Regions from separate parts of the Paenibacillus pabuli genome, predicted to be linked through region 2. Evidence: riboswitches for the same ligand, from Rfam matches in the RefSeq annotation. Region 2 holds a riboswitch; the other holds the start of a gene.
The links. A riboswitch is a leader RNA that binds a small molecule or an ion and turns the genes downstream of it on or off. The one in region 2 is predicted to bind ZMP and ZTP.
Positions count from the first base shown of each region.

Region 1 (15,948 bases), on a different contig from region 2:
TCCGCCGTTCATTTTTCTTACTATGGATACATTGACAGTTCACAAAAGGAGGAAGCGTTATGAGCACAAGAGAGCCGTCTGTACCTGTATCCAAGGGAGTTCACGTATGGGAGGAACAGACTGAGATCCCTACCTATGGCACAGGAGAACCAGACAAAAATCCAATGTTTCTGGAAAAAAGGGTCTACCAAGGGTCCTCTGGACGCGTCTACCCCCTTCCGGTCATTGATAAAATCATGGATGATAAAGAAGTGAAATTGTATCGAATGGCTATTCTCGAAAATGAATATGTGCGTATTGAAATTTTGCCTGAGATCGGTGGTCGCATCTATCGGGCGTTAGACAAAACGAACCATTATGATTTCGTTTATTACAATCGCGTCATTAAACCTGCCCTCGTAGGGCTAGCCGGGCCCTGGATATCGGGTGGAATTGAATTCAATTGGCCGCAGCATCATCGTCCAAATACGTTTGGACCCGTAGAACATACCATGACTGAAAATGAAGACGGAAGCGCTACCGTATGGGTGAGTGAGATCGACCGTATGTATGGAACGAAGGTTACAACAGGCTTCACACTGTTTCCGGGCAAAGCCTACCTCGAAATTACGGCACAGATGTTTAACCGGACTTCAGAGCCGCAAACGTTCCTGTGGTGGGCCAATCCTGCTGTTGCGGTTAATGACCATACCCAGACGGTATTTCCTCCGGACGTTACGGCCGTATTCGACCATGGCAAGCGTGATGTGTCCAGATTCCCCATTGCAACAGGAACCTATTATAAAATGGATTACTCGGAAGGCGTGGACATTTCACGTTATAAAAACATCCCTGTACCTACATCGTATATGGCCTACAAGTCGGATTATAATTTTGTTGGCGGATACGACCATGGCGTCCAAGCAGGACTGCTTCACGTAGCAAACCATCATGTGTCCCCAGGTAAGAAACAATGGACCTGGGGTAACGGTGAGTTCGGCCAGGCGTGGGATCGCAGTTTAACCGATGAGGACGGACCCTATATCGAGCTGATGACAGGTGTGTTTACGGACAACCAGCCAGATTTCACATGGCTTCAACCTTACGAGGAAAAATCGTTCAAGCAATATTTCATGCCGTACAAAAATATCGGTGTCGTGAAAAATGCATCGATTGATGCAGCGGTGAACCTGGAAGTAGATAAGACAAGTTCTACCGTGACGGTGATGGTCTATGCCACATCGGTGTTCGAGAAGGCAAGGATTGAGTTGAAGGGCCGGAAGAAAACGTATTTGAAAGATACGGTTACGACCTCACCGGAACAGACCTATCAATCGGTTGTAGCCTTAGATCCCGAAGACCAGGCACATGATCTGATCGTAACCGTCCATGATGCGTGCGGGCATGAACTTGTTTCTTACCGTCCGGCGAAGCCATCCATAGAACTGGTGCCTGAACCATCCAAACCGCTTCCTCTACCGGAGGAGATAAAGAGTACAGAACAGTTATATCTGGCAGGATTGCACCTGGAACAATATCGGCATGCCACCTTTGAGCCTGAGCATTATTATGAAGAAGGTTTAAGAAGGGATGCCTCCGACATTCGTCTTAATATCGCATATGGCATGACGCTGCTTCGTAAGGGCTGGTTTGAACGGGCGGAAAAACATTTCCGGACGGCCATTAAATCGTTGACTTGGTGTAATCCGAATCCGTACGACAGCGAAGCTTATTATCAGCTTGGTCTGGCTCTTCGTTTACAGGAGCGGAATGAAGAAGCATACGCTGCGTTTTATAAATCGGTTTGGTCTGCGGCGTTTCAGGACAGTGGCTATTATGCATTAAGCCAAATCGCCTGCGAACGAGGGCATTATGCCGAAGCTTTGGAGCTAGCGGAAAGATCTCTGGTACGAAATAGCAGAAACTACAAGTCAAGACTCGTGAAGACCGCGGTTTTACGAAAGCTTGGCCGATATTCGGAAGCGGCTCTGTTCGCGGAGGAAACCTTGAAGCTGGACATTGCCGATTTTGGGGCAGCCTGCGAGAAAGCTAAAGTGTTGGAACGATTGGGACGTCATGAAGAAGCCGATGATACGCGAATCAAGCTCGGAAAAATCATGCGTAACGATGTGCACAATTATATGAACCTGGCTTCGGATTATGCAGGTAATGGCATGTACGAGGAAGCAGCAGAAGTATTGGAGCAGATTCGTTTGATACACGGCAATCACACCTACCCGATGGTTCACTATATGCTCGCGTATATGTACGACCGAATGGAACCTTCGGAGAAAGCAGATCAGGAGCGACGGTTAGCCCAGAACGCTTCACCAGATTATTGTTTCCCAAACAGCCTGTTCGAGCTGCACGTACTGCAGCATGCAATTGCCATGCATCCATTGGACAGTAAGGCACACTATTATCTGGGCAATCTGTATTATGATAAAAAGCGAGCAGCAGATGCCATTCATCATTGGGAACAATCCGAGGAAATCGACAATCATTTTGCAACAGTACATCGGAATCTTGCCCTGGCTTACTATAATAAACGGAACGATGCAACAGCTGCGTGTGAATCGCTTGAAAAGGCTTTTGAGTGTAATGAAGCAGATGCCCGCGTATTCTACGAACTGGATCAATTGTACAAAAAGGTAGGCGTTACGGCTCAGGAGCGGATGGCCAAACTTCAGCAGCATATGCAACTTGTGCATCACCGAGATGACCTTTACCTCGAATATGTAACCTTGCTCAATATACTCGGCCAGCATGAAGAGGCGTTAACAGCTCTGTTAGAGCGTCGATTTCATCCATGGGAGGGCGGGGAAGGTAAAGTCACGGGACAATATGTTCTCGCGCTTGTTGAGCTTGGAAAGCAAGCGAGTCAACAGGGTCAATTCGAGGAAGCCGTTACATTCTTAAAACGTGCCTTCCAATATCCCGAGAATCTGGGAGAGGGTAAACTGGAAGGTGCTCAGGAAAATAACGTACATTACGAGCTTGGTTACACCTACAGCAGATTAGGCCGGCAAGAAGAAGCGGTGTATCACTGGACAATAGCCTCGCAAGGTTTGGAAGAGCCCGCCAGTGCCATGTATTATAACGATCAACCGCCAGAAATGATCTTCTATCAGGGGCTAGCATGGATGAAACTAGGCAATCCAAAAGAAGCAAGACGCCGATTTAACAAGCTGATTGATTACGCAGAGAGACATCTATTTGATGATGTGAAAATTGACTATTTTGCCGTATCTTTGCCGGATTTTCTCGTATTTGAAGATGATTTGAACAAGCGCAATCAGGTCCACTGTTTGTTTATGCATGGTCTGGGTTTGTTGGGGTTAGGAAAAGCGGCTGAAGCGAAAAAACGTTTTGAAGAAACGCTGCAATGGGAGCCATATCATCTGGGAGCACGAATTCATCTGCCGATGTGTTCATTGGTCAAACAAAATCAAACCATTTATAATGGTTAGAATGTACAATACGTTCTACGGTATACAGCATCAGAGGAGGACAAGTGCAGCATGAACCTTTTTCATATCCAATCCACAATACACGGCATCGATCGAACTGCAACTTTCCTGGAAGATAACTTTGTCGGGATCGATTGGCCAGCTACAGGGGATCTGGAACAAGTACCGGCTGAAGAATGGAAAGAGCAAATCGTGCAGCATTATGCAATACGTGAATCGGAACTGAGTCGGGTAGTAGGGACACTACAGACGTTTGTAAACATTATGCAGGATGGAGACAATGTCTTAATTCATGACGATGAGTGGGCATACGTTGGGGATGTGGGCGACTATTTTTACGATAACTCCACTAGCATTGGAGAAGATTCGATATGTCATCGCAGAGGCGTAACATGGTTGGGACGAATTCCACTGACAGCAATAAACGATAAAGTACGTGCTCTGATTTCGGATACTTCTATAATCTCAACATTCGGGCATCCACGATCACAGGCTCAATTGGATCCGTGGCTTTCAAGAACTCACGAAACGGAAACCACAGACCGTAATTCGGTTAGCGTAGATGACGTTACGGTCCGGGAAGCTCTTGAGGTATTGAAAGATGCATTGCACAGTGAAGACGTGGATATTCGTATTCGTGCAGCGACGGCCATTTTACAATTTGCCAAAAAATAAAGAGGACAAGAACCAGGTAAGTAGTAGCAACGGAAATGGATATCACATGTGAATATGCTAACAATCGGATGAAGCATTAGCCCTGATGTTCACACCAAAAGAAGCACGCTAAGCCCTCATGAATAGAGTGGGCTTTGCGTGCTTTCTTACATAATATAATGTTCATTCAGATTGCATGAAGGCTGATTTGATCGTGTGTTCGATCAGTGTAGCGATTGTTACCGGACCAACGCCACCCGGGACGGGTGTAATGGCGGAGGACTGAGCCAAGCAAGATGAATAGTCCACATCACCTACATTGCCTTTATTGTAGCCTGCATCAATGACAACTGCACCAGGTTTAATCCAGCTTCCTTTTACAAAACATGGTTTGCCGACGGCAGCAATCACAATATCTCCCGACTTCACGATTTCGTCCAGATTGACGGTTTTGGAGTGACAGGTGGTTACCGTTGCATTTCGGTTAAGTAACATGGCTGAAACGGGCTTGCCCAGGATTGGACTTCGCCCGATAACGACAGCATGTTTGCCTTCGATCGGAACCTTATAGAAATCTAGAATACGAATAATGGCCTGTGGTGTGCAGGAAGGGAAAGCGGCGATTCCAAAAGCATTTAGTGCAAATCCTTGGGTGGTAACGCCATCCACGTCTTTCTCTATGCTAATTGCATCAAAAGCGGCTCTTTCATTGATATGATGCGGTACCGGGTGCTGCAGCAGAATGCCATGTACGGATAAGTCTTGATTTAATTTGTTTATTTCTTGAATTAATTGTTCAGTCGTCGTTTCTGCAGGCAAAACCACTTTAATGGAATGTACGCCTACACGCGCACATGCATTGCCCTTCATACGTACGTACGTTTCGGAAGAGGGGTCATCACCGACCAAAATGGTAGTGAGACAAGGGCGTATTCCCTTCTCCTTCAACAAGGCAACTTTCGCCATCATTTCTTCCTTCATGAAGTCCGCTACCGTTTGTCCATTTAAAATTAGTGTCTCTGTGCTCATCTTCATCATCGCCCTTTCCACATAAAAAGAGGCAAGGAAATAAAACTTCCTTACCTCTGCCCAGGCGTACGGCTTGATTAGAAATCATATGCTCCCTCACGGTTCACCGTGTTCGCCAGTTACATATGATCATTACATAATAAATTGATAGTACTTCATTTTGAAATTTACTTCAATCCTTTTAGGTTTAAATGCAAGGACTTTGCTATACTTGGAACTGTGTCTAGATTGGTATATACTTTTTGGAGTTGAGAAGATCAAAAGGAGATTATAAGTAGTGTATATTAAAAAAATGGTTAGGTACCGTACTCATTATTCTTGCGACGATGCTGTTCGCAGGCTGTTCACTTGAATCGCTATCTGTAGATGAATCGTCTCAGACCCATGCTGTCTTGAACCAATTTGATGAAGTTGCCCATTATATTACCGAGCATCAGGAACTTCCGGATAATTATATTACCAAGAAGGAGGCCAGGGCTCTGGGCTGGGTACCAAGTGAAGGAAATCTGCAAGACGTGGCCCCAGGAAAAAGTATCGGCGGTGATCTATTTCAGAATCGGGAAGGGCTGTTACCCAAGAAAAAGGGGAGAACATGGTACGAGGCAGATATCAATTATTCCGGGGGAACCCGGGGAAGTGACCGAATTCTCTATTCCAGTGATGGCTTAATATACAAAACAACCGATCATTATCGTACGTTTGAACAAATCAAATGACCAAAGGTAGGATGGTATGAAGACAGTAATCATTGATGGAAATGATATTCATGGTAAAGAAGAATTGCATGATATTCTACAGGCGAAGCTCGGGTTAGATGATGATTATGGTCGGAATCTGGATGCGCTTTGGGATGGCTTAACAGGTTTCATTTCCATTCCACTGACCATTCAATGGCTTAACTTCGAGGCCAGCAGGGCTGCGCTTGGGGAATACGCTGATCAACTGTTGGAATTAATGCGTGAAGCAGAAGAAGAATTGGATCAGTTCCAATTTGATCTGAAAATGTAAAGTCGAACGGGCAGTCCGCTGAGGACTGCTTTTTTTATTATGCAACATGTTCCTTGAGATTTCCGTTAATGAGTTAAGGAATCCATAGGAGGTGAGGGTCATCCCCAGGAAGTTGTTGTACTTTATTTATGTTCTATCACTGGTTAGTCTGACAACATCTTGTGCGAGCACGTCCACGAATGCAGATGCTGATAACGATCTAAGCGGACTATATATTGCAGCATTGGAAGAGGTCATAATGACAGATTCAGCTCTTAATAGATCGATGGAGTATATATTAATAGACTATAATCAGACTCCTGCATTAAGTGACTCTGACGGACAAGAAATAGCGAAGTTCTTACAAACGAAATATAAGGTGGACGTTTATAACCTAACTTATGAAAAATTGCTTAAGCAAGGTTTATATGAAGGTGATGAAAGCAATCTTCGAGGGATTCTACTGCGGATTGAGAAGGTTGAGCTGGCGGAAGATCAGAATAAAGTCATACTCGTGGTAAGTAAATATCGATCGAATGAGGGTGCCATCTCTGTAAAACTAACGTTGCAATATAGGGATAACAATTGGATGGTAGTTGATCTTGTTACCTTGAAAGAGAGCTAATACTGGAGAAGATTGCGAGACTATAAAGTTTTACGAAGACTAAACAATCTGTCTTAAAAGTCGCCCATGGCGGCTTTTTTTGATCCTAGAAAGGAAGTCTGTCAACTGGAATGTTGGCTGTAGAGAAATACTATGATACAAACTATTCTAACTCTCGTATTATGTTGGATAGAATCAATAAAGTTGTAATTGTTATTGGTAACGCTCTGAATACCATTATTACTACTTACAAATTAGATAGCGTCAGCACAATTCAGAATCGAGTTTCTGAAGGCCGTTGGATTAAGGGCGGTGTTAAGTTTAAATAATTTAAGTTTTACTTAAAAAAACAGACTGGGGAGAGAAGATTAATGCTCTCTCCAGTTTTACAATCATGGAGGTAAACAATGCCTATTTTAAGAGATAAAAACTTCCCGGTTAATTACATTGAATTTACTGTCGTTAAACATAATCCCTCTCCAGGTGAAGGTGGTTATTATAATTATAAATATGTTGTTAATTCTGAAATAGTGAAAGAAGCTAAATTTGGTAGGACAAACATGGTTTTAAACAGCTTCATTCCAATGCTGAAAGAATTCCCTGAGGAAAAATGGAAGGGTTACATTAGTCATTTTGAAGAGAGTATGGAAATAAAATGGATGCATGAATACAAAACAGATCTCTACTTACTTATCTTTATGGATTTAGGTCATTTATACACTCTGAAAGCGTCCAAAGAAGGTATTAGGGAGTTCGGAAATCAATTTGAAGAAGAACTTAAGTCTTTTTTGAATTAATTTTATACGATGTGATCCCGGTATTTCATCCTTTATTTTTCCAATATTACCTAACCAAGTCTTAAAGAGATGAAGGGGCCTATTTATGCCAACCTATTTTGAACCAAAGCTTACAGCTTTGGTTTTTTGTTTGGATTTTGTCGTTCTTTGCTTTGCTGAAATTGAATAAATCAGGTTAATGGATCTGCATTACCACACATCGGATAAATCAATAAATATTATATGTAAACAAATGTATATAAATTGTAAAATTTATAAATTAATGAAACATTTTAGCATTATGCTGCGTCTAAATTATTGGAACAACACCTAAGATTCTGAATGGAAAGGAGGTCGTACATTGAAGCATATATCCCTTATTCTTATGATTTGTCTTGTCCTGTTTGGTTGTTCCGATTCCTCACTGAATAACGATGCTATTAGTACACCCGATCAAATTCAAAAAGATGGCGATCAAATTATAGCTAGTAAACAATCTGGGGATTATGAACTCAGATTAATCATCAAAAAATCAAATAATGATACATTCATTTTTGAACCAGGTCTGAAGTATATAGGCAAGGATGCCGATAATCAGATCCTTCATTCAAAAAAAATACTTGATGTAGATTTGCAAACTGATGGGGAAAGTATCCTTCCTCCAAGGTCAACAACAACTGAAGGAATAACAACAAAATTAGTGAAGGACCAATGGTATTCTGAAAGTTATGAAATTACACTAAGTTCAGATCAACTTCAGCAAATAGCAAGTTCAAACGTCAGTGTCGTCCTAAACGCAGTGTTTCAATCTGATCAATCGAGCTTTGAAGATGAAAAAACAATGATAATCAACGCAGAAGAGGTCATGTAAACTGAATATATACGAGGAGGCATCTATGGATCTCAAAAAAATAACTACATTAATCTTTGGTGTAGCCCTTACATTATCTATTAGTGGAGTAACTTATGCTGAGAACATTGAGAAAGATAGCCAGGCCTATACAAACGAAAAGTATAATTTAGAAGAAAAATTCAGAGATGAATTTGGTTTCGAAAAGAGCACTAATCAACTCCTCTCTATTCAAAACGAATCTTCTGTTCAGAAATATGGTGTCTCTCTATCAGAATCTGAGGAATCTGAGATGGATAGAAGAGTTGAGATTGAACAAAAATTTATACCTGATCTTGAAAAAGCGATCCAGGATTCATCAATGTCTGAAAATTATGCTGGAATGTATATACAACAAGCTCCCGAATACAAGATTATAGTTAGATATACAGGAGGTTCTAATAAAAATATTACTAGTAGCAATCAAGAGGAACAGGCGTTTGTTGAAACGGTAGAACAATTTACAACTAACGTCTCTAACAATGCAGCTTCGTTAATCTTGCCTAATGAAATTGTGTATGAAAAGGTTGATTATAGCGAAAAACAACTAATGGGCTTTGTAGAGAATATAGTCAGTAAGCTTGATCTTTTAAAAGAACAAAATGTTAATGTAACGAAAATTTATTCAGATTACCCTAATCAGAAAGTTGTGGTTTCCCTCGGTAATGAATTAGGTCCTGAAAAACAGGAAATTGTTCAAACAATGTTTAACAAATACCCCTTGGAATTTAATGACGACCCGGGGCTTATCGAACAGACTGCAAGAAACACATATACAGGAACAATAATGGGTGGTCATGAGATAAATAGTAGTGGGAAATGTACAGCGGGCGTACCTGCAAAATCAAGATCAAACGGAACCCTATTTCTTGTTACTGCAGGTCATTGCGGGAGTCAAGGTACAAATTTTAGTCAAGGAGGATACCTTCTTGGACCCTTGTCTAATATCTATATGGGCTCATACGCCGACTCTGGTGCTATTAGGTTAAGCGGTGGGAATCACACTCCAAGTAATGTCATTTATAACACTTCTGGAATCAACCCAGGTAATCCAACAAGGCTTACTGGAGTTCAAGCGCTGTCTTCAAGTAAAATAGGAGAAACTGTAATTAAGTCAGGCGCTACTACGGACACAACTACTGGCACATTACAGAGAAAAGACGTTTACTTTACTACAGCTGGCAGATATCTCTTTGAAACAAGTACAGTTTCACAACCAGGCGATAGTGGAGCACCTGTTTTTGCAGGTTCTGGTTTTAAAGGAATAGTGCACGGAAGAATTCTCAGTAATGACAGCATGCTATATACTCATGCTGAGAGAATCCTGAACGGATTAAACTTAGATCTTTATGTGCTTTAAAACTTTTTCAGATGAGAGGGACGGCTTTCTAATCCAATCTATCTCAAGTTAATCATTTAGGATCACATTTTCCCCAAACTAATTAAAACAAAAAAACCAAAGCTAATGCTTTGGTTTTTTGTTTTAATCCTCTCTGGCTAAAAATCAACATTCCATTTAGCAGCTAACAATAGTATCAGAGCGCACATAATTTACTTCCAGAAAATAATCAAACAGATAAGGATATTCATCTGGCTTCATTTACTCGTCTTGCATGCCATAATGACCGTGAGCGACACATGCTATCGCGGTAATAGAAGAATAGTAATACCTGTTATCCGTTGAGATGTGGATAGGAGATACCCATATTGACCTGTATGAATCTAGGTAACAAAAATAGGAGTCCCAATGGAGGGGCTACTAAACGCACTAATTATCTTCTTGTTAATGTATCAACCCTTAAAGCAGCTCCAGTCATGGGTACTTCATGTTCTTGACCATCCTTGCGTAATTTAACATGTAGTTCTTCGATTTGGTGTGACTGGTGATCTATTAAGTCAATGAATTCAACTGTTGAAGTGATATCATGTCTGTGGGGTGAAACATTCAATATTACTACATTTTACAAAGAGAAGTTGAAATTAGCTTGTCAAATAGACTGCATCATGATAAAGTGATAACGATTATCAATATCAATTAAAAAGGGTGGGTTTACATTGTTGAAACGGTCCAATTCGATTTTGCTTATACTGGCACTAACCGTGCTGTTTGTATTAAGTGCATGCGGTCAGTCATCGACGACCAGTACAGCAGCGGATACTAGCGCAAACACGGCTGAGCAGACAACTGATTCAACATCTGCAGCTGAACCAGCGGCGACTGATGAAGGAGAGACGGTTACATATCAATCGGATGCAGGAGAAGTACAAGTACCCAAAACACCTCAGCGTGTCGTTGATTTGACGGCTTTCACAACAGGTTACTTTGTAGCACTGGATGTTCCGGTGGTAGGAGCCCTCTCGGGTGCAATGGGCAATAAGTATATTAAGGATCAATTGATAAGTGAAGGAACAACCGATCTGGGTGAGCAGCCTACAGCGGAACAACTGGTAAGTCTCAAACCTGATCTGATCATCGCTTATACGGGTACAGAGGGTCTTGATCAATTGTCTCAAATTGCTCCTGTGGTGCAGATCGAGTATGGCAAACTCAATTATAAAGACTTGATGCTTGAATTAGGCAAACTGACAAATAGAGAAGATGCAGCGAAAGCCTGGATTACAAACTGGGAATCACAGATTAACGAATGGAAACCCAAAGTAGAAGCCGCCGTAGGCGATCGAACGGTGTCCATCCTGAATCCATATGCGAAAGGATTATATGTATTCGGCCATAACTATGGTCGTGGCGGTGAAATCCTTTATGGAGAATTTGGCCTCAAGGCCCCAACCAAGGCTCAGGCGGAAGCGATTGACAGTGGAACAGGCTTTGCCTCGATCTCCATGGAAGTGCTGCCGGAATACGCAGGTGACATCATCTTTACCAGCCCGTGGTCTGGAGATACAAGTGATGCCGAGGTCGTATATAGCAATACGTTGTGGGAGAATCTGCCTGCAGTTAAGGCAGGACATGTCTTCCAGCTGGATAACACTTCGGACACATATAACGACCCTATCACTTTGGAAGGACAATTGAAATTTATTACGGACAGCTTGCTTTCAGTGAAGTAAGCAGTAGAATAACACTCCTGACCGTCACAAAGTGACGGAGGAGTGTTATTTTTTTATAGCTGAATTATAATACGTAGGATTCTCCATCCTCAGGAACAGCAATGTTACTGGTGATCCCTTTATCCTTCAAAAAGCTTCTTAAGTCTTCTCTGGAAAGACCCCAATGGTTAACTGCTTCCATATGGACTACAATGATTTTCGCGTCTGGTGCAGCTTGGTATACTTTATAGATATCGTCTATGCCCATAACCAAGGAACCACCTTCCAGAAACTGATTATCTCCTCCATTCACAACGATAACCTCAGGTTTGTGAGTTTGGATCACTTCTTGAACAGACTCGACCCAAACGGTGTCCCCAGCTACATATAATGTTTGCTCATTTGTGTGTTTAAAGACTACGCCGCATACTTCGCCAGCAAGCTTCAAGATTTCTCCTCTGCCATGCTCCCCTTTTGTTTTAAACAGTTGAATTCCATGAAATACTGAATATTCATGAAGAATCTCTACGTTGTTAAAGCCAGCATTTTTAACTTCAGACGCATCAGCTTCGTTCTGTACAAACATTTTGATATCTTTGGGCAGCGCTTCTTTTGCCGCATCATCAAAGTGGTCCAAATGAAGATGAGTAACGATCACCGCGTCGATACCACGGACTATATTTTCAATAGTTGTCGGAAGGTCGACCAATGGATTCATCTGATCCTGCCTCGCAGAATTTGGGAATGGAGGATACACGCCCTTGTCAGCTAGGAATGGATCAATTAAAAAATGTTGTCCTGCGTATTCAACGATAATCGTAGCATTTCGGATCTGAGTTATTTTCATTGTAATTCTCCTTTGATCATGAATATATAAATAGCTTACACGCTCCGCATGTCTGCGTACATGCATAGAATCAAGTCTTTCTTCTCATTTGCTTGAATAATGAAAGAATTTCTTTTCATGATGGGTTTGTATGTAGAATAGAGTAAGCTTTACTTATCTCATGAATTGGGTTTTCATTGGTGATGATACTAAAATTAAAAGGGGGAGGATAACGAGTGCTCGATCACATAGATGAATTAATTATTAAAGAGCTGTCCGAGAACAGTCGCATTACGATGAAAAAGCTGGGGGAGAAGGTTCATCTCACTGGACAAGCAGCTGCTTCGAGAGTTTTGAAGCTGGAGGAAAACGGAATTATTGAAAAATACACCGTCCAAGTAAATCAAGTCAAATTAAACTGTTTAATCCATGCGTTTATCACGATCAAACTGACGAATCCACATCATCAGTCATTCCTGTCCTTTGTTAAAAAGGAAAATGATTATGTAATTAATAACTATAAAGTGAGTGGAAACGGATGCTACATTCTGGAGACCAGATTTCCATCCAATGAAGTGTTAGATCAATTCCTTGTTCGTTTAAACGAACATGCGAACTATAGTCTTTCCATTGTGATTAACAAACAAAATTGAATATGAAACAAGAATAAGGACGCCTGATCCCTCCAACTCTAGCCATCGGAGAGTACTGGATTGGACCGAGCATCCTTATTATTAGTCTAAAAGTACGAGGCGTAAAAGGTTATTTTGTTTTCGAACCATCAACTTAGTCATCGGAATACACAGTTGCGTTAAAACTTTCGGGTCCAAGTCGGACATTGCTTACGCCGGTATCCGGACCGTAGGAGAAAGTCGCATAGACCGAATAAACGAGCTGGCCATTTCCCGGCGGTGCCACATTATAATCGGAGCCCGTAAAACTGAGCACACATGGGCTGAAGAAGGGATTGCCGAGAACAGTCTTTTCGGCCCGGTACACAAGCTGCTGCGAGGCTCCCAGACCACGATATACCTCAATAGCAAGAGAACCGTTATTAAATAACTGATTGGCTGTTACTGTAACGATACCTGAGAAAAGCGTTCGGATGATTGGGCCCGGATTAATTATTTGCAGCCCAACTTGAGCAAACAACAGCGGAACGCTGTTTGTGAAACTGGGAGTGAGAACGCCCTGACCTTTAGAGCCCTGGGAAGTTCGTGCATCTAATGTTTTAACCATGTGAAGTCCTCCTTTCTTCAAAGCTAAGGAGAGATAGGGACGTGGTGTCAATCGTCGCTGTATGCGACCGCATTGAAGCACTCCGGTCCAAGACGAGTGGCTTGTTCAGTTGCGGATACAGGGACAAACGTTGCAAAGCAGGAGTAGATGAGCTGCCCATTGGCAGGTGCAGGCACATTGTAATCCGATCCTTCAAAGCTTGCAAGAATGGTACTATCAGCAGGAAATACAGGCTGGGAAACCACATAGATCGGTTGGCCCGTATAAGTTGCCCCTCTGAATATTTCAAAACGAATAGAAGAAGGCAAGGAAGACACATTGGACACCGAGATCCGATAGGTCCCATTGAATTGGCTGCGGATCAGCGGCCCCGGATTGAAGATATTGAGTCCAACAATCCCGAGCAGGGTAGGTGTATTTGCGCCAAGCGGAACGTTAAGCGGGGTAATGCCGGCTGACCCCAGAGACGTACGGGCGTCAAGTGTACGAACCATAGCAATTCCTCCAATCTATCATTTTGTAATTAGGATATGTTGTTCAGTGGAAGGAGTTGTCCGCTTAGCGGCAAGAAGTTAAGGGTTTGAGAGAGGGGCTTAATTCAAACGGATTTTTGTTTGGAGACTTGCTACAAACGTGTATACTTGAGAAACAGGGTAAGATGACAAAACACGCTGATCTAAACTACTTTTCTACATAGGAGGAACTTCGCTTGGAAGAATTTGAAGAATTTCTGGCACGGATGGATAACCCGGAATACCGTGCTCGAACCGAAGAAGTTTTGAGTTGGGTGGCTACGAAATTTCCAAACTTAAAGGCAAAGATTGCGTGGAATCAGCCGATGTTTACGGATCATGACACCTTCATTATCGGATTTAGCGTAGCCAAACAGCATTTGGCTATTGCTCCTGAGAAGGCAGGTATTCTTCAGTTTTCAGATGAGATTGTTGAGGCTGGCTATGATCATACGAAGGAATTGATTCGAATCAAATGGAGTCAACTCTTGGATTTTTCACTGCTGGAGAGAATTATTGCTTTTAATATTACAGATAAGGCAGACTGCTCGACTTTTTGGCGGAAGTAAAAGCAAAGCATGATATAACAGCGTTTCGCGAATGACAATGGTTAAGTAAAGTTTAAATAGAAAGGTGTGAGCCAGATGGGGCAACATACTGGTAATCAAACTACAGGTGATTTCGAAGAGACATCTGCTGAAGAGACTGTAGGATATGGCATGAGCGATACACCGGATTCATTAATGGTATCGTTCATGGAGGCGGAGTATATCGTTGGCGGTCATGGCAGTCGCAAAATCAAGGTTCTCCAGGAAGCATTTCAGCATATTGACGGTGAGATGGACAGCGATCATTACGGGAGCGGAGAAACCATTGAACATTTCCAGCGGCAGATGGCTGAAGTACTGGGCAAGGAGGCGGCTATCTTTTTCCCAAGTGGTACCATGTCACAGCAGATAGCGCTGCGGATTTACTGTGAGCAAAAGGGACTGAAGCGTGTAGCTTATCATCCCCTGTGTCACATTGAAATTCATGAAGAGAATACGTTGAAGGAGCTTCATCAGATTGAAGCGGTTCTGCTTGGAGACAAGGACCGATTGATACGATTGGAAGATGTACAAGCTATCGAAGGCGACATAGCCTGTCTATTGCTTGAATTGCCCCAACGGGAGATTGGCGGCCAGCTGCCTCCATATGAAGAACTCGAAGCCATCTCGGCTTATTGCCGTGAACAGGGAATCAAGCTGCATTTGGACGGAGCCAGATTGTTTGAGATCACACCTTATTATCAGAAGTCGGCAGCAGAGATCTGCAGCTTGTTTGATAGTGTGTATGTATCTTTTTACAAAGGCATTGGCGGTATTGCCGGAGCCATACTGGCTGGAGATACGGATATGATAAAGGAGTCCCGAGTTTGGAAACGCCGGTTTGGTGGGGATCTGATCGGTCTGTATCCTTATATTCTAAGTGCCCAATATTATTATGATCAACGCATTAATAAAATGGGAATCTATTATGAACAAGCGAAGCAGCTCGCTTCATTGCTGAATCAATGTTATGGAGTACGCACGTTGCCCGAAGTACCCGTGTCGAATATGTTTCATGTGTACATCGAACGAACCCCAGCTGAGGCTGAACCCATTCTTAGCAGAATGACGCAGCATTTTGGAATAGGGTTAACTTCGTATCTAAACGAAAACAGTGAAACCGGGCATTGTTCATTTGAACTTTCGCTGGGAGATCGATATGAAACGGTACCGGAAGATAGGCTGCAATCTGCTCTGATATGGCTGGATGAACAACTACGTTTGCATGGTCCGAAGCGCTGAGTAGGACTTCATTGTGTAGGAAATCGATCGAACTGGAAAAATCAGTCTTTAGTCGGAGGCGTGGAAAGATGATGTCCGTATAATTATGATTTGAAAGGAGACGTCA
Region 1 is NZ_JBDOIO010000003.1:1,027,662-1,043,609, reverse strand. Features, by position in the region: gene ABGV42_RS06770 (tetratricopeptide repeat protein) at 60-3,449, shown strand; gene ABGV42_RS06765 (hypothetical protein) at 3,501-4,124, shown strand; gene ABGV42_RS06760 (bifunctional 5,10-methylenetetrahydrofolate dehydrogenase/5,10-methenyltetrahydrofolate cyclohydrolase) at 4,287-5,132, opposite strand; ZMP/ZTP riboswitch at 5,184-5,265, opposite strand; gene ABGV42_RS06755 (ribonuclease domain-containing protein) at 5,459-5,848, shown strand; gene ABGV42_RS06750 (barstar family protein) at 5,865-6,140, shown strand; gene ABGV42_RS06745 (hypothetical protein) at 6,379-6,744, shown strand; gene ABGV42_RS06740 (hypothetical protein) at 7,131-7,520, shown strand; gene ABGV42_RS06735 (hypothetical protein) at 7,861-8,370, shown strand; gene ABGV42_RS06730 (S1 family peptidase) at 8,396-9,748, shown strand; gene ABGV42_RS06725 (ABC transporter substrate-binding protein) at 10,444-11,457, shown strand; gene ABGV42_RS06720 (MBL fold metallo-hydrolase) at 11,522-12,283, opposite strand; gene ABGV42_RS06715 (Lrp/AsnC family transcriptional regulator) at 12,499-12,915, shown strand; gene ABGV42_RS06710 (hypothetical protein) at 13,049-13,501, opposite strand; gene ABGV42_RS06705 (hypothetical protein) at 13,549-13,995, opposite strand; gene ABGV42_RS06700 (iron chaperone) at 14,211-14,582, shown strand; gene ABGV42_RS06695 (threonine aldolase family protein) at 14,733-15,842, shown strand.
Region 1: linked by a shared signal. The riboswitch ahead of ABGV42_RS06760 (bifunctional 5,10-methylenetetrahydrofolate dehydrogenase/5,10-methenyltetrahydrofolate cyclohydrolase) and the one ahead of ABGV42_RS27870 (TIGR01440 family protein) in region 2 are both predicted to bind ZMP and ZTP.

Region 2 (15,948 bases):
TGCCGCTAACAGGAATTACTCTTCCGTTTATCAGTTATGGCGGGACTTCATTGCTTATTAATATGGCCTGTATCGGACTGGTCATGAGCATTAAATTGTATGGACAGGAAGAGGAAGATGACCTGCTGCTTGGGGAGCAGAAGCCCGGCTTGCCAGAACGGTTATTGCATTTGCTCAGGAAAGAAAAGAGAGCGGTGTAAGCATGGAGAGGGATATGCATCGATAGCTTTACAGCATAAGGTTCAATTTCATTCGGAAACGTGGCTGATTCACTCTGTAAACAGATGTGGTCGGCCTTTTCTTAATTCCGCTGAACAACAGTAAAATTAGAGAATGAATTTACTAGATTTATGGTTTATGCTAGGTTTACTTCTGTCTCTTCCGGGCATACTGATAGACATGAGAGAGTTGCAGGGAACATGACCACGGGAGCCGAGGGGGAGAACGGGATGAGCAGAAGAACAGTGAAACAAATTGGACTTATTATCGTTTGTCTTATGATGATTATTATGATGTGGGAAGGTCAAAAGACGGATGCAGCTGTAGCTGCTACAGCGATTCCGGAGCAATCCATCCGTTTGCGGATTCTTGCAAATTCGGATGCACCAGGGGATCAACTGGTGAAACGCGAGATTCGGGATGCCGTGGTTGCCCAGATGAGCGAGTGGGTTACAGCGCTGGATAATCCGCAAAGTCTGGATGAAGCACGCCATGTCATTCGTGAGCATTTGTCTGAAATCGAAGATCGGGTGGGAGAAGAACTGGCAAGCCGTGGACTGGACTACCCGTACCAGGTGGAGCTTGGTGTTGTCCCGTTCCCTACCAAACTATATGGAGGCACGGTATATCCCGCAGGAGATTATGAATCAGTGCGTATAACACTGGGAGAAGGAGAAGGTCAGAATTGGTGGTGTGTGCTGTTCCCGCCATTGTGCTTCATTGATGCGAGTACGGGAGATGCGCTGGCGAATCCGTCTACCGTATCTGCAGCCGCAGCAGCTGAGCCTGGAGATGCCGAAGCATCTGTTCAGGGGGCGGCACCGGAAGCGCGTTTCTTCTTGGTGGATCTGGCGGTTAAACTATGGGATTGGGTAGCCGGGCTGTTTGCATAAATTCTGTAAGGTATTCATAGTGAAGGGCGACTTCGACTCAGGGAGCTGCCCTTTTGATTCTTTTTTTATGGAACGCTCTCCTGCTTAAAATATGGGGGGTGCAGGAGAAGTACTGAGCCGATTCTTAGGTTGAACAGATATGCTATAATTATAGGTATTCGAAATTGAAACAAGACAGCTACCGCAAGGTTGAGCCTGGCGGTTACTAACCTATTGGAGTTTAGGGATGATGAATATATGAATAGAGAACAAGACCAATACACAGGTAACAAAGATTCGGAAGCCCAAGAAGAGCTGGTTACCCCTGTGTGGGATGTCAGAGCATTGTTGAGTGAGAAACATCCACATGTCGTGGGTAATTTGGTTATGAGTGAACTTGAGAAACAGGGATCTGATGAGAAAAAAGAGAGCGCCTATCAGCAGGCGCTCGCCGACTTGCAGGCTGCCGCAGCCTGCATTCGTCAAGGTCAGACCGTGGCGTTCCCGACGGAAACGGTATACGGTTTGGGCGCAGATGCGCGCAGTACAGCCGCGGTTGAGGCTATATTTGAAGCCAAAGGCCGCCCATCAGACAATCCGCTGATCGTGCACATTGCACATCGAGACCAGCTGGACTCGCTGGTTACGGAAGTCAATGAAGCGGCGGAAGCACTGATTGAATCCTTTTGGCCGGGGCCGCTTACGCTTGTGCTGCCTGTTAAGCCAGGTGCAGTATCCCCGCGGGTTACTGCTGGTCTGGATACGGTGGCCGTGCGCATGCCGGATCACCCGGTGGCTCTGCAGCTGCTTGGTGCGGCTGCTTGTCCGGTGGCCGCGCCAAGCGCTAACCGCTCCGGGCGGCCAAGTCCGACTCTCGCTTCACATGTGAGCGAGGATCTGGCTGGCCGCATCGGCGGCATTGTGGACGGCGGCCCTACTGGGGTGGGCGTCGAGTCCACGGTGGTGCAGGTCGGTGACGACGGTAACGTCACCATCCTGCGCCCTGGCGGCATTACGGCGGAACAGTTGTCCGCCGTTGCCGCCCGTGTCGCCACGGACCCGGCGATTCTCGCCGAAGGGCCCGCTGGCGATGACAGCCCGGCGCCGCGCTCGCCGGGCATGAAGTACACGCACTATGCGCCCACAGGAGCGCTGTGCGTGGTAGAGGGGCCGCCGCCAGCTGTGGCTGCCTGGATCAGCGCCGCCCTCGCGGAGGCGGCGCAGCGCGGAGAGCGCACCGCGGTGCTGGCGTTCGCTGAGCACGCGGAGCAGTACCGCGCCGATGCCGTGTTCTCGCTGGGCAATGCCAGCGAGCTTGAAGAAGCAGCGCGCCGGCTGTATGCCGCGCTGCGCAGCTGCGATGAGCAGGGCGCCACATATATTGTGGCTGAAGCCTGCTCACGCGAAGGGCTGGGTGCAGCCGTCATGAACCGGCTGCTCAAAGCTGCGGGTCACCAGCTGATACAGGTTGGTAACCAGTAGCACCATGACCGGAGCTGACGATGTTTCTCCGGTCCGCCTAATCGGCAGGTTGTGCCTTCGAACACCACTACAGCCTGCCGATTAAACCAATCTTCTTTAGCCAGGCCTGCCTGCGTCTCTGCTTGACTATTCATTCTCTATCTCCCGTCATGTTTGTGTTCTTGTCCGCATATCGTGTACAAGAACCTTTACGTGACTTGGGGGTATGGGAATGTGGGATGTGTCTGCCCATTTGGGGCAGTTGGTAACCATTTTGATTATGGCCGTCGCCCTTGGGCTGGATGCCTTCTCGCTGGGTATTGGGATCGGCATGAAAGGCATTCGTTTGCGGGACGTGCTGCGAATCAGTTTTGTCACGGCCCTGTTCCATGTCATCATGCCGCTGATCGGTATGTACACGGGGAAATACGTCAGTTCACTTCTTGGAGATATTACGACGTATGCCGCAGGCGGATTGCTCGTTCTGCTCGGGGGCCACATGATACTGAATGCATTTCGTGAAGGCGACACCAAGCTGGTGGATCATCGCTCCATGTTAGGTGTGATTTTATTTTCACTCAGTGTGAGTGTGGATTCGTTTTCCGTTGGGGTGTCTCTCGGCATGTTTAGCAGTGATCTGGTACTGACGGTACTTGCCTTTGGCGCATGCGGTGGAATCATGTCCGTGATGGGTCTGCTGCTGGGTAGACGAGTAAGCCAAAATCTTGGCGATTATGGTGAAGCCATCGGCGGAGCCATCCTGCTTGCGTTTGGACTGCTGTTTATTTTTTAATAGTCATAGAGCAGGACGTTGGCAGCCTTGTGCAGTCATAACGATACTCTTTAAATTTTCTTCATTTAAAATTAAAATATTGCATTATTCGACAACATTTGCGAAATGGGGAGGCTATCACAATGAAACATATTTTGTTTGTATGTACAGGAAATACGTGCCGCAGCCCCATGGCGGAGGGGCTTTTGCGCAAATTGGCATCGGAACGGGGCATTCAGGTGGAGGTTCGTTCTGCAGGCGTGGCTGCAGCATCCGGTATGCCGATTTCCCGTCATGCCGAAGCAGTACTAAGAGATCATCAGGCGGAGGGGCCAGAGCATTCCACGCAGCTTAGTGCGAGCCTGATTGGATGGGCCGATCTGGTTCTTACGTTGACGCGCAGCCATAAACAGCATGTCCTGCAGGTTTTCCCGGACTCGGTTCACAAAACGTATACGCTGAAAGAGTATGTGGAGAACGATGAGCAGGTCCTGGATGATCTCCAGGAACTGGACAGCCTGTTTGCAACACTGGAGCTGAAACGTGCACTGGGTCAGGAGATTCTGGCGTCAGAGCGTGAGCGCGCGATTGAGATCCGGCAGCGTATTCCAAGCTTTGATATATCTGACCCGTTCGGTGGCAGTCGTGACGATTACAATATCGCCGCTGCGGAGATCAGAACCGCACTGGATCGCCTCCTGGACAAGTTAGGATAAACCGGGATTGTACAGGGCAATGTAAATGGACAGTGACAATTGAATCTCCAAACTACTTTTCTAGTGCAAAAACGGACATGTAATGTAAATTACCCGTTGATTTTAAGCGTGGGTTGTTTTATGATGAAGGGGAAAACAGGGATCCGGTGTAACTGGCGACGAAGTGGGCACAACCACAATGGAGCACCGGAACAAACGGCCGGTCGCCTGGGCAAAAGAGCAATTCTGCGATACCCGCAGACTGCTCTTTTTTTCGTCTTTCATCTGATTATTCGCTATAATAGTACCTGAAATGCCGTGCATGAAGACAAGAGCGGGCAGCCGTGAGGAAGTCAGGCATGATTTTATCGGGAGGCGATAGGATGACTATTGAGTTAGATTCAGAACAACCCGGATTGCAGGAACAGACCGTATCCATTCTGCGTGAACTGGCACTTGCCGGACAGCTTGGACCTGGACAGATCATTGTGATCGGTACAAGCACAAGCGAGGTCGCTGGCCAAAAAATTGGTACGAGTGGTGCGGTGGATGTGGCACAGCAGCTTCTTGCCGGTATTCGCGAAGTACAGCAGGAATTTGGCTTCGAGCCTGTATTTCAGTGTTGTGAACACTTGAACCGCGCACTGGTAATGGAGCGTTCACTGCTCACACGTCTTGGTTTGACTGAAGTGGGCGCGGTACCCGTTCCCAAGGCAGGCGGTTCCATGGCATCCGCAGCATATCGTTCGCTGAGTGATCCTTGCCTTGCTGAACATGTGCAGGCTCATGCGGGAGTGGATATCGGGGAAACGATGATTGGCATGCACTTACGGCATGTGGCAGTCCCTTTCCGTACAACGCTTCGCTACATCGGGGAAGCCCGTGTGACCACAGCCTTGACCCGTCCGAAGTTGATTGGCGGCGAACGCGCGGTGTATCAGATGGAAGAGCAACCAGATTCGACATTTTGCGACTAAATCTTCAACCTACTATAAAGCGAAACTGAAAGGTTACACTCCTAACTCCGATTGCAGAACCATCTTCCGATCGCTGTTATCCCCAGATTTTTTGAATCCCTTTTTAAGGGGGAATCCGGTGATAAAGGCGACCACTTCGTTTCTTTAGATTGGTCCTGCACTCTCCGTTTTCGTGTAAACATCAATTTTGCTTTATAACTTCACTAATATACTGGGAGGAATTTAAACATGGAACAATTGCGTAAGAATGACCCTGCAGTACTTGAAGCGATGAATTTGGAGTTGAAACGTCAACAGAACAACATTGAGCTGATTGCATCCGAGAACATCGTAAGTGAAGCGGTAATTGAGGCGCTTGGTTCTGTACTGACGAACAAGTACGCAGAAGGATACCCGGGCAAACGTTATTATGGTGGTTGCGAGCACGTGGATGTCGTGGAAGATATCGCACGTGACCGCGCGAAGGAACTGTTCGGAGCTGAACATGTAAACGTACAGCCTCACTCCGGAGCACAAGCGAATATGGCAGTATACCTTGCAGCGCTGAAACCTGGCGACACGGTACTGGGCATGAACCTTGCTCATGGTGGACACCTGACTCACGGCAGCCCGGTGAATGCATCCGGTTTGCTGTACAACTTCGTGGCATATGGCGTGCAGGAAGATACGTTCCTGATCGATTACGATGAAGTGCGCAAAGCAGCGTTCAAGCACCGTCCTCGTCTGATCGTTGCAGGTGCAAGTGCATATCCGCGTACGATTGATTTTGAAAAATTGGCTTCCATCGCCAACGACGTAGGTGCATTGTTTATGGTAGACATGGCCCACATTGCAGGACTGGTTGCTGCCGGATTGCATCCGAGCCCGGTTCCACATGCCCATTTTGTTACAACGACAACACACAAAACGCTGCGCGGACCTCGTGGCGGTATGATCCTGTGCCGCAAATCCTGGGCAGCTGCGATTGATAAAGCGGTATTCCCAGGCTCCCAAGGTGGACCTTTGATGCACGTTATCGCTTCCAAAGCGGTAGCACTGGGTGAAGCCCTGCAGCCTTCATTCAAAACTTACGCACAAAACGTAGTGAAGAACGCTCAGGTTTTGGCTGAAACACTGATTGCCGAAGGATTGAACATTGTATCCGGCGGAACAGACAACCACTTGATGCTGATCGACACACGCAGCGTGAACATCACGGGTAAGGAAGCTGAGCATGTCCTCGATTCCATCGGTATTACCGTGAACAAAAATGCAATTCCATTTGATCCGACGAGCCCGTTTGTAACGAGCGGTATTCGTATTGGTACTCCTGCAGCCACTTCCCGCGGTATGAACGAAGAGGCTATGGTTGCCATTGGTAAGATCATTGCAAAAACATTGAAAAATCCAAAAGATACAGCGAAACTGGATGAAGCTCGTGCAGAAGTAACTGCACTTACAGACCAATTCCCGCTGTACACAGATTTGAAATACTAGTCCATCACGAATGGGACCGACTAACATCTAGAGCAAAAAAGGACCGGAACACGCCAAGTTTCCGGTCCTTTTTTTATAGTATTCGGTTTTCTGTAATGATTACATGTCCTTTGATGGTGTAATTCGGTGTAGGTGATGATATAATATACAGGATTTATCGGGCCTATGAATGATGATTAGGCATTATTGGAAATGCTGAACATGAAGAACTTACCGGAGGGACAAATTAGATGGGAAAATTAGTAATATGTGATCACCCCTTGATTCAACACAAACTGACGTTTATACGCGACATGCGTACGAATACGAAAGATTTCCGCGAATTGGTGGATGAAGTGGCTACGCTGATGGCGTACGAGATTACAAGAGAGATTCCGCTGGAGACCATTGATGTGCAAACACCTGTAGCTGAGACAAAAGGAAAAGTGATTTCCGGACGTATGCTTGGTCTGGTACCAATTCTGCGTGCAGGTCTGGGTATGCTGGATGGCGTTGTTAAACTGCTGCCTGCAGCAAAAGTAGGACATGTTGGTTTGTTCCGTGACCCGGAAACACTGCAGCCTGTTGAATACTACACGAAGCTTCCTACAGACGTGACGGAGCGTGAGCTGATTGTCATCGACCCAATGCTGGCAACAGGCGGATCTGCCATTGCTGCGATTGACGTGCTCAAAAAACGCGGCTGCACCCAAATCAAAATGATGAACCTTGTTGCAGCACCTGAAGGTGTAAAAGCAGTTCAGGATGCGCATCCGGATGTGGACATCTACGTGGCTGCACTGGACGATCGTCTGGATGATCACGGTTATATCGTTCCCGGACTGGGAGATGCAGGAGACCGTCTGTACGGCACTAAATAAGCATGCTGCATGCTGAATAGAAAAGGGGCTTTGTTTGAATGTCCAAGAAAATTAAAGTCATGACGATATTCGGAGTTCGTCCGGAAGCCATCAAGATGGCTCCGCTTATTTTGGAACTTCAGAAACATCCCGAATCTATCGAATCCATCGTCTGTGTGACCGCACAACATCGTCAAATGCTGGATCAGGTTCTTGAGGTGTTTAACATTCAACCGGACTATGATCTGGACGTGATGAAAGATCGCCAAACGCTGAATGAAATTACGATTCGTGTACTTGGTGGCCTGGAACCTGTACTGCGTGAAGCGAAACCCGATATCGTGCTTGTTCACGGGGATACGCTGACTACGTTTGTAGCCAGCTATGCAGCGTTTCTGCAGCAAATTCAGGTCGGCCATGTAGAGGCAGGCCTTCGTACGTGGAACAAGCTGTCTCCGTACCCGGAGGAAATGAATCGCCAGTTAACCGGTGTGCTTGCAGACCTGCATTTTGCACCGACGGATTGGTCTTTCTCCAACCTTGCCAAAGAAAATAAACCGGAGTCTAGTACGTATGTCACAGGCAACACGGTAACAGATGTGTTTCAATATACAGTACGGCAGGATTACACACATCCGGTACTTGAATGGGCGCAAGGCAAACGTCTTGTGCTGATGACAGCTCACCGCCGTGAATCCCAAGGCGAGCCTCACCGCAACATTTTCCAGGCCGTCAAACGGATTGCCGACGAGTTCGAAGACATTGCCATCGTGTACCCGGTGCATCCAAGTCCTGCTGTGAAGGAGCCGGCTCACGCGATTTTGGGGAATCACCCCCGTATTCAATTAATTGATCCGCTAGACGTGGTGGATTTGCATAACTTTTATCCGCATACTCACTTGATTTTGACCGATTCAGGCGGTTTGCAGGAAGAAGCGCCTTCGTTTGGTGTGCCTGTGCTGGTTCTGCGGGATACGACGGAGCGCCCGGAAGGCATCGAAGCCGGAACGTTGGAACTGGTGGGTACGGATGAGGAACGTGTATATGAACGGACCAAAGCTCTGCTTACGGATGAAACGCTGTATGCAAGCATGAGTCAAGCTGCCAATCCATACGGTGATGGACATGCATCGGAAAGAATTGTCAATGCGATTTTGCACCATTTTGGCGTAAATAGTGAGCGTCCGGAATCATTTCACAGAAAATTCAAAAAATAATTCGTTTTTTCTGACTGAATCATAAAGGGTACAGCATACAGTTAAACTGTACGGTTTACGCGGGTTTATGGGCTCCCGGGGGCCTGTAAACCCGTCGTTTTACCCTTTAAAACGCTAAAATCATTCAATTGACAAAGGCTCTCATCATTCAGTAAAATTAACTGGGATTGCAAGGGTGGCGTGGAAAATGGCCGATTCGAACAAACCAAATTCATCCCGTAACCATGACGATAACGTATGGAAAGCGATGGGACTCGTGACAGCTTTTGGGATCGAGATTGCCATTCTCGCTGTTGCCGGATATTACGCTGGCTCCTGGTTGGACAAGACCATTGGAGGTAACGGAATATGGATCGCCGTAAGCGTTCTCTTTTTTCTGGCCGCAGGCGGCGTGAGCATCTACTTTATCGCGAAAAAATTCATGGGGGAAAGTGATGAGTGAACTAACCAGATACCGCAGATGGATGACTGTTTTCATCATGTACTTTCTTATGATTTGTTTTCTCGCAGCGGCCTTTATGCCCCGTGTGGAGACAATTGCTTTGGGACTGGCCCTGGGTACAGGAATTAGCTGGATCAATGCATTTTACCTGGGCTACAAAGTAAGGAAAATGTCTGATGATGCGGCAGAAGGTAACTTGAAGCGTGTGAACCTGGGATTTTTGACAAGAGCGGCACTCGCTGTGCTCGGTATATTCATATCGATGCGCTTTCCGCAGTACTTCAATACATACGCGGTTGCAGGCGGTCTGGTCATTGCGCAATTTTCCTTACTGATTATAGGGATTGTCTATTCCCGCAGAGCAGAATGATGTTAGGTCCTGCAGCTTTCAAGTCGAGAAAGGGGTGAGAAAAATATGCATGAAGCTCCAATTATTATGCTTGGCGGATTTCGATTGGATCTATCGGTTGTGTTGATGCTGGTTGTTACAGGTGCCCTCGTTTTTATTTTTGCTGTACTGGCTACAAGGAGATTGTCCGTTGAAAATCCCGGCAAGCTGCAAAATTTTATGGAGTGGGCAGTAGAATTCGTCCGCAATCTGATTTCCAGTACGATGGATATGAAGAAAGGGAAGCACTTTATCTCTCTCGCTCTTTCCATGATCATGTTCATCTTTGTTGGTAACATGCTGGGTCTTCCGTTCCAGGCAGTAACCGCAGTGGACAGCGCAGAGCATGCGCAGGTGTTTGGTCAGCCGATCGTTACAGCGGTCGATGCGTTTGAAGAAGCGCATGCCAAAGACCCTGAAGCACACCCACACGTTGAATTGGCATGGTGGAAATCACCTACCGCTGATTTATCGGTAACCATGGGACTGGCGCTTGTTGCGTTCATGGTATCTCATGGACTCGGATTGTTCCGCAACACGAGAGGTTATCTCAAGCACTACCTTCAGCCATTCGCCTTGTTCTTGCCCATCAACTTGATTGAGACGGCATCCAAGCTGTTGACACACGGTATGCGTCTATTCGCGAATATCTTCGCGGGTGAGGTACTGATCACAACGATCCTGAAGCTGACTACATTCAAAGTGTTTGGCGCAATTGCTGCCATTCCGTTGCTGATGGTGTGGCAAGGCTTTAGTATCTTTATCGGCGCGATCCAGGCATTTGTTTTTGTAATCTTGATGATGGTGTACATTTCACAGAGCATCGAGACGCACGACGAACATTAAGTTCCAAGCCCGACGAAGATTTCTTCACCAGGCTGAACAATAAAAAAATTCGATTTATAATTTTAAGGAGGATATACAAATGGGAGCAATGGCATTAATCGCAGCAGCAATTGTTGCAGGACTGGGCGCGTTTGGCGCAGGTATCGGTAACGGTATGGTAATCAGCAAGACAGTAGAAGGAATTGCACGTCAACCAGAAGCAAAATCCACTCTTCAAACAACAATGTTTATCGGGGTAGGTCTGATCGAGGTATTGCCGATCATCGGTGTGGTACTCGCGTTCATGTTCTACGGTATGGCTTAATTAAATTGATAAGGTTTGGCGGGGAAGGCCATAGCCATCCGCGCCTTCTTTTTAGGTAATGTCCGTTCATGCGGATGAACGTTTCAAGGATACCTCCAGGAAGGAGTGAACAGATTGAGTTTCGTATGGGAAAATACGCTTCTTGCGATTATCGCATTTGCAATTTTATATTGGCTGCTTAGCCGTTATGCTTTCGGTCCTTTGTTCTCCATCATGGAAAAACGTCGCGAACTCGTGCTGACGCAGATGAATGAGGCTGCTCAGACTCGGGAACAGGCCATTGCCTATGTGGAGGAACAAAAACAAGCTCTGGAGCAAGCGCGCAAGGAAGCTCACGACATCATTGAACAGTCCAAACAAACGGGCGGCAAACAGGCTGAGTCCATTCTGGCTGACGCAAAAGCTGAAGCTAATCGTCTGAAAGACGATGCGGTACGTGAAATTGAAAGTGAGAAGAACAAAGCGGTTGCAGCGCTTCGCAGCGAACTGGGTACAGCTTCCGTTCAGATTGCTTCCAAATTGATCAAAAAAGAAGTTGAGAACGGTCCAGCACAAGAAGAACTTGTGAACCAATACCTCAATGAGGTAGGGGGCCGACAATGAGCCGCGATACGATTGTTGCCAAGCGTTATGCGAAAGCATTGTTCGAAGTCGCTCTCCAGCAGCAGCAGGTGCTTGAAGTTGAACAGGAACTGCGTGCGGTTGTCAGCGGATTGACCGGGGATGCCGAGATCATCAAGTTCATCGTATCTCCGAACATCTCTGATGAAGCCAAGCGGAACGTGCTTCATGCGAGCCTTGAAGGCAAAGTGTCCGAACCTGTCCTGCGCACGGTTCTGCTCCTGATTGAGCGTGGTCGCGTTGAACTGCTGGAAGCTCTTTTGAGTGATTATCTGAAGATCGAGGGCGACTCGCTCGGCATTGCCGATGCGCGGGTTTACTCGACTTATGCATTGAATGATGAAGAAAAAGAAGCGGTAGCCCGTGAATTCGGAGGCCGTGTGAATAAAAAGATCCGTATCGAGAACATTGTCGATGCGACTCTGCTGGGCGGATTGAAAGTCGCCATTGGCGATACGATCTATGACGGCAGCTTGGCTGGCAAGCTCGAACGTCTTGAGCAGTCTTTTAACAGACGAGTACAGTAGATTGGGGTGAGGACACTTGAGTATCAAACCAGAAGAAATCAGTACATTAATTAAGAGCCAGATCGAACAATACAAGACCGATATCGATGTAGTCGAAGTCGGGACGGTTATCGAGGTTGGTGATGGTATTGCTCGTGTATACGGACTTGAGAACGTCATGTCCAACGAGTTGGTTGAATTCCCAAGCGGTGTAATGGGACTCGCCATGAACGTGGAAGAAAGCAATGTCGGTGTCGTTATCCTGGGACCTTACTATGATATTCGTGAAGGCGACCAAGTGAAGCGTACTGGCCAAATCATGCAAGTGCCTGTAGGCGAAGCATTGATTGGACGTGTTGTGAACCCGCTCGGTATCCCAGTCGATGGCAAAGGGCCAATCGCGACAACGGAATTCCGTCCGGTTGAAGGTAAAGCACCAGGCGTAATGGATCGTAAATCCGTTCATGAGCCGATGCAAACCGGGATCAAAGCGATTGATGCGATGGTACCAATCGGTCGCGGACAACGTGAGTTGATCATCGGTGACCGTCAAACAGGTAAAACTTCGATCGCAATCGATGCGATCCTGAACCAAAAAGGCAGCGGCATGAAGTGTATCTATGTGGCTATCGGTCAGAAACAATCTACAGTTGCACAAGTTGTGGAAACTCTTCGTCGTAAAGGCGCAATGGAGTACACAATCGTTGTAACTGCAGCTGCTTCCGATCCATCACCTCTCTTGTACATCGCACCGTATTCCGGTTGTTCGATGGGTGAGTACTTCATGTACAAAGGCGAGCACGTTCTTGTTATCTATGATGACTTGACTAAACAAGCTTCCGCTTACCGTGAGCTTTCCTTGCTGCTTCGTCGTCCTCCAGGCCGTGAGGCTTATCCGGGTGACGTCTTCTACTTGCACTCCCGTTTGCTGGAGCGTGCTGCGAAGCTGAATGATGAACTTGGTGGTGGTTCTTTAACCGCACTTCCGTTTATTGAAACACAAGCTTCCGACGTATCTGCTTACATTCCAACGAACGTAATCTCCATCACGGACGGACAAATCTTCTTGGAAGCCGACTTGTTCAATGCTGGACAACGCCCGGCGATCAACGTAGGTATCTCTGTATCCCGTGTCGGTGGTTCTGCTCAGATCAAAGCGATGAAAAAGGTTGCAGGTTCCCTGCGTCTCGACCTCGCTCAATATCGTGAGCTTCAGGCGTTCTCCCAGTTCGGTTCCGATCTGGATAAAGCCACTCAGGCCCGCCTGAATCGTGGTGCTCGTATGATGGAAATCCTGAAGCAGGGTGTAAACCAGCCTCTGCCTGTTGAACAACAGGTTGTAAGCTTGTACACAGCGGTTAAAGGATTCCTGGATGAAATCCCTACAGGTGATGTGACTCGATTTGAACACGAATTCCTCGCGTTCATGGAGAGCAACCATCCGGAAATTCTCGGGTCCATCCGTGATACAAAAGAATTGACTGCAGACAATGAAAATGCGCTTAAAGGCGCAATCGAGAAGTTCAGAAAGAGCTTCGCTGTCTCTGTCTAAATAGATGATTGCAGCTGCGGAGTTGTTTAACCGATTCCGCATGTCTGCATGTAAAACTTTGATGCTTTCAAAGTTTAAATATGCACGAAGTAACTTTGGCTCTGTCAAAGTAAGATTATGCTTACGATGTAGTTTTGACTTTGTCAAAACTGGTTTGGGCTTACGAAGTAACTTTGACTTTGTCAAAGTTTTGAGGTGGTGAAATCATGGCAAAAGGCATGCGCGAAATTAAGCGGCAAATTAAAAGCGTACAAAGCACCAAGCAAATCACCAAAGCAATGGAGATGGTTGCAGCTGCAAAACTGCGTAAAGCGCAGGAAAAAGCTGAGGCAGCCCGTCCGTATTCGGAGAAACTGAAAGAAGTTGTGGCTAGTATTGCGTCAAGCACGCAAGGGATCCAGCATCCGATGCTCGAGAGCCGTCCGGTCAAAAAGACAGCTTACCTGATCATTACATCGGACCGCGGTCTTGCGGGTGGATACAATGCGAACGTTTTGCGTCAGGTCAATCTGACCCTCAAAGAGCGACACAACTCCCAAGATGACTACGAGTTGTTCGTTATTGGGCGTAAAGGACGCGATTACTTCAGACGGCGCGAAATTGCGATGGCATCCGTTACAACGGATCTATCCGATTCACCAGCATTTGCAGACATCAAATCTATTGCACACGAGGCTGTTCAAGGATTTGAGTTGGCTAAATTTGATGAATTGTACATTTGTTATAACCGCTTTGTGAATGCGTTGACCCAGATTCCTACGGTAGAAAAACTTCTTCCAATGGAAACACCTGAGGTAACTGCTGCGGAAGGACCGACGGCGAGCTACGAGTACGAACCATCAGCTGAGGCTGTACTGGAAGTTTTGCTTCCGCGTTATGCGGAGACATTGATCTACGGTGCGCTTCTGAATGGTAAGGCGAGTGAGCTGGGTGCGAAAATGACGGCGATGGGTAATGCAACCAAAAATGCATCCAAACTCATTAACGATTTGTCATTGACTTACAACCGTGCCCGTCAAGCAGCGATCACGCAGGAGATTACGGAAATTGTGGCAGGTGCCAACGCAGCACAAGGCTAACCGTTTTTTATTTAATGAAGGCTTGCACTGCAAAGATGAACGAACGGAACTTTATTTTTGCAAAAGTAGCAGGCTAGTAGGAGGGGAACGTTAAGATGAACAAAGGACGCGTTGTGAGCATCATGGGTCCGGTTGTTGACGTCGAGTTTGATCGCGGCGGTCTGCCGGAAATCCTCAATGCCATTACGATCACTACAGTAACCGAAAGCGGCGTAAGTGTAAGTCTTACACTCGAAGCTTCGAAACATCTGGGTGACAACCGGGTACGTTGTATCGCGATGTCCTCCACGGACGGTCTCGTTCGTGGTATGGAAGCAGTAGATACAGGAGCTCCAATTTCTGTACCTGTTGGGGAAGCGACACTGGGCCGTGTATTTAACGTACTCGGCGAAGCAATTGATACTGGCGGTACTGTATCTGCTGAACATAAAAACCCGATTCACCGCTCTGCTCCTGCATTCGATGAACTGACGACTCAAGCAGAAATGCTGGAGACAGGTATCAAAGTTATCGATTTGCTGGCTCCTTACGCCAAAGGTGGTAAAATCGGTTTGTTCGGTGGTGCCGGTGTAGGTAAAACCGTTACAATTCAAGAATTGATCAACAACATTGCGCAAGAGCACGGTGGTATCTCCGTATTCGCGGGTGTTGGTGAGCGTACACGTGAAGGTAACGACTTGTATCACGAGATGAGTGATTCCGGCGTTATCAACAAAACAGCAATGGTCTTCGGACAAATGAACGAGCCTCCTGGCGCACGTCTTCGTGTAGCCCTTACAGGTCTGACCATGGCGGAATATTTCCGTGATGAAGAAGGCCGTGACGTGTTGCTCTTTATCGATAACATCTTCCGTTTCACTCAAGCGGGTTCAGAAGTATCTGCCTTGCTCGGACGTATGCCTTCCGCGGTAGGTTACCAGCCTACGCTGGCAACAGAAATGGGTCAATTGCAAGAGCGTATCACTTCCACGAAAAAAGGATCGGTTACATCCATCCAGGCGATCTACGTACCTGCGGATGACTATACGGATCCAGCTCCTGCAACTACGTTTGCTCACTTGGATGCAACAACGAACCTGGAGCGTAAAATTTCCGAGATGGGTATCTACCCAGCGGTAGATCCACTCGCATCCAGCTCCCGGATCTTGGCACCAGAAGTTGTAGGTGAAGAACACTATAGCGTAGCACAAGGCGTTAAACGCATCTTGGCGCGTTATAATGAGCTGCAGGATATCATTGCTATCCTGGGTATGGACGAGCTGAGTGAAGAAGACAGAGCGCTCGTTTACCGTGCTCGTAAAATTCAACGTTTCTTGTCCCAGCCTTTCCACGTTGCTGAAGCATTTAACGGTATTCCGGGTAAATACGTTCCGGTTAAAGAAACAGTGCGCAGCTTTAAAGAAATTCTCGAAGGCAAGCATGACGATCTGCCGGAAGCAGCATTCCTCTTCGTGGGTACAATTGAAGAGGCAGTGGAGAAAGCTAAAACACTGGTATAATCTGAATCCAGGATTGTCCTTATGAAGCGAGCTATCCTTCGGATAGTTTCAGGAGGGATGGAATTGAGCACCTTTTTGTTGGAAATCGTAACGCCTGAGCGTTTGGTCTATTCGGAGCAAGTAGATAGCATCATCGCTCGTGGTATTGAAGGGGAACTGGGGATCTTGCCAGGTCATATCCCT
Region 2 is NZ_JBDOIO010000005.1:231,372-247,319, reverse strand. Features, by position in the region: gene ABGV42_RS27900 (FtsW/RodA/SpoVE family cell cycle protein) at 1-200, shown strand, start outside; gene spoIIR (stage II sporulation protein R) at 450-1,112, shown strand; gene ABGV42_RS27890 (L-threonylcarbamoyladenylate synthase) at 1,350-2,573, shown strand; gene ABGV42_RS27885 (hypothetical protein) at 2,543-2,707, opposite strand; gene ABGV42_RS27880 (manganese efflux pump MntP) at 2,785-3,345, shown strand; gene ABGV42_RS27875 (low molecular weight protein arginine phosphatase) at 3,468-4,040, shown strand; ZMP/ZTP riboswitch at 4,179-4,260, shown strand; gene ABGV42_RS27870 (TIGR01440 family protein) at 4,403-4,996, shown strand; gene glyA (serine hydroxymethyltransferase) at 5,225-6,472, shown strand; gene upp (uracil phosphoribosyltransferase) at 6,703-7,332, shown strand; gene wecB (non-hydrolyzing UDP-N-acetylglucosamine 2-epimerase) at 7,371-8,528, shown strand; gene ABGV42_RS27850 (AtpZ/AtpI family protein) at 8,716-8,970, shown strand; gene ABGV42_RS27845 (ATP synthase subunit I) at 8,963-9,340, shown strand; gene atpB (F0F1 ATP synthase subunit A) at 9,386-10,204, shown strand; gene atpE (F0F1 ATP synthase subunit C) at 10,284-10,508, shown strand; gene atpF (F0F1 ATP synthase subunit B) at 10,623-11,111, shown strand; gene ABGV42_RS27825 (F0F1 ATP synthase subunit delta) at 11,108-11,656, shown strand; gene atpA (F0F1 ATP synthase subunit alpha) at 11,673-13,187, shown strand; gene atpG (ATP synthase F1 subunit gamma) at 13,394-14,266, shown strand; gene atpD (F0F1 ATP synthase subunit beta) at 14,362-15,765, shown strand; gene ABGV42_RS27805 (F0F1 ATP synthase subunit epsilon) at 15,829-15,948, shown strand, end outside.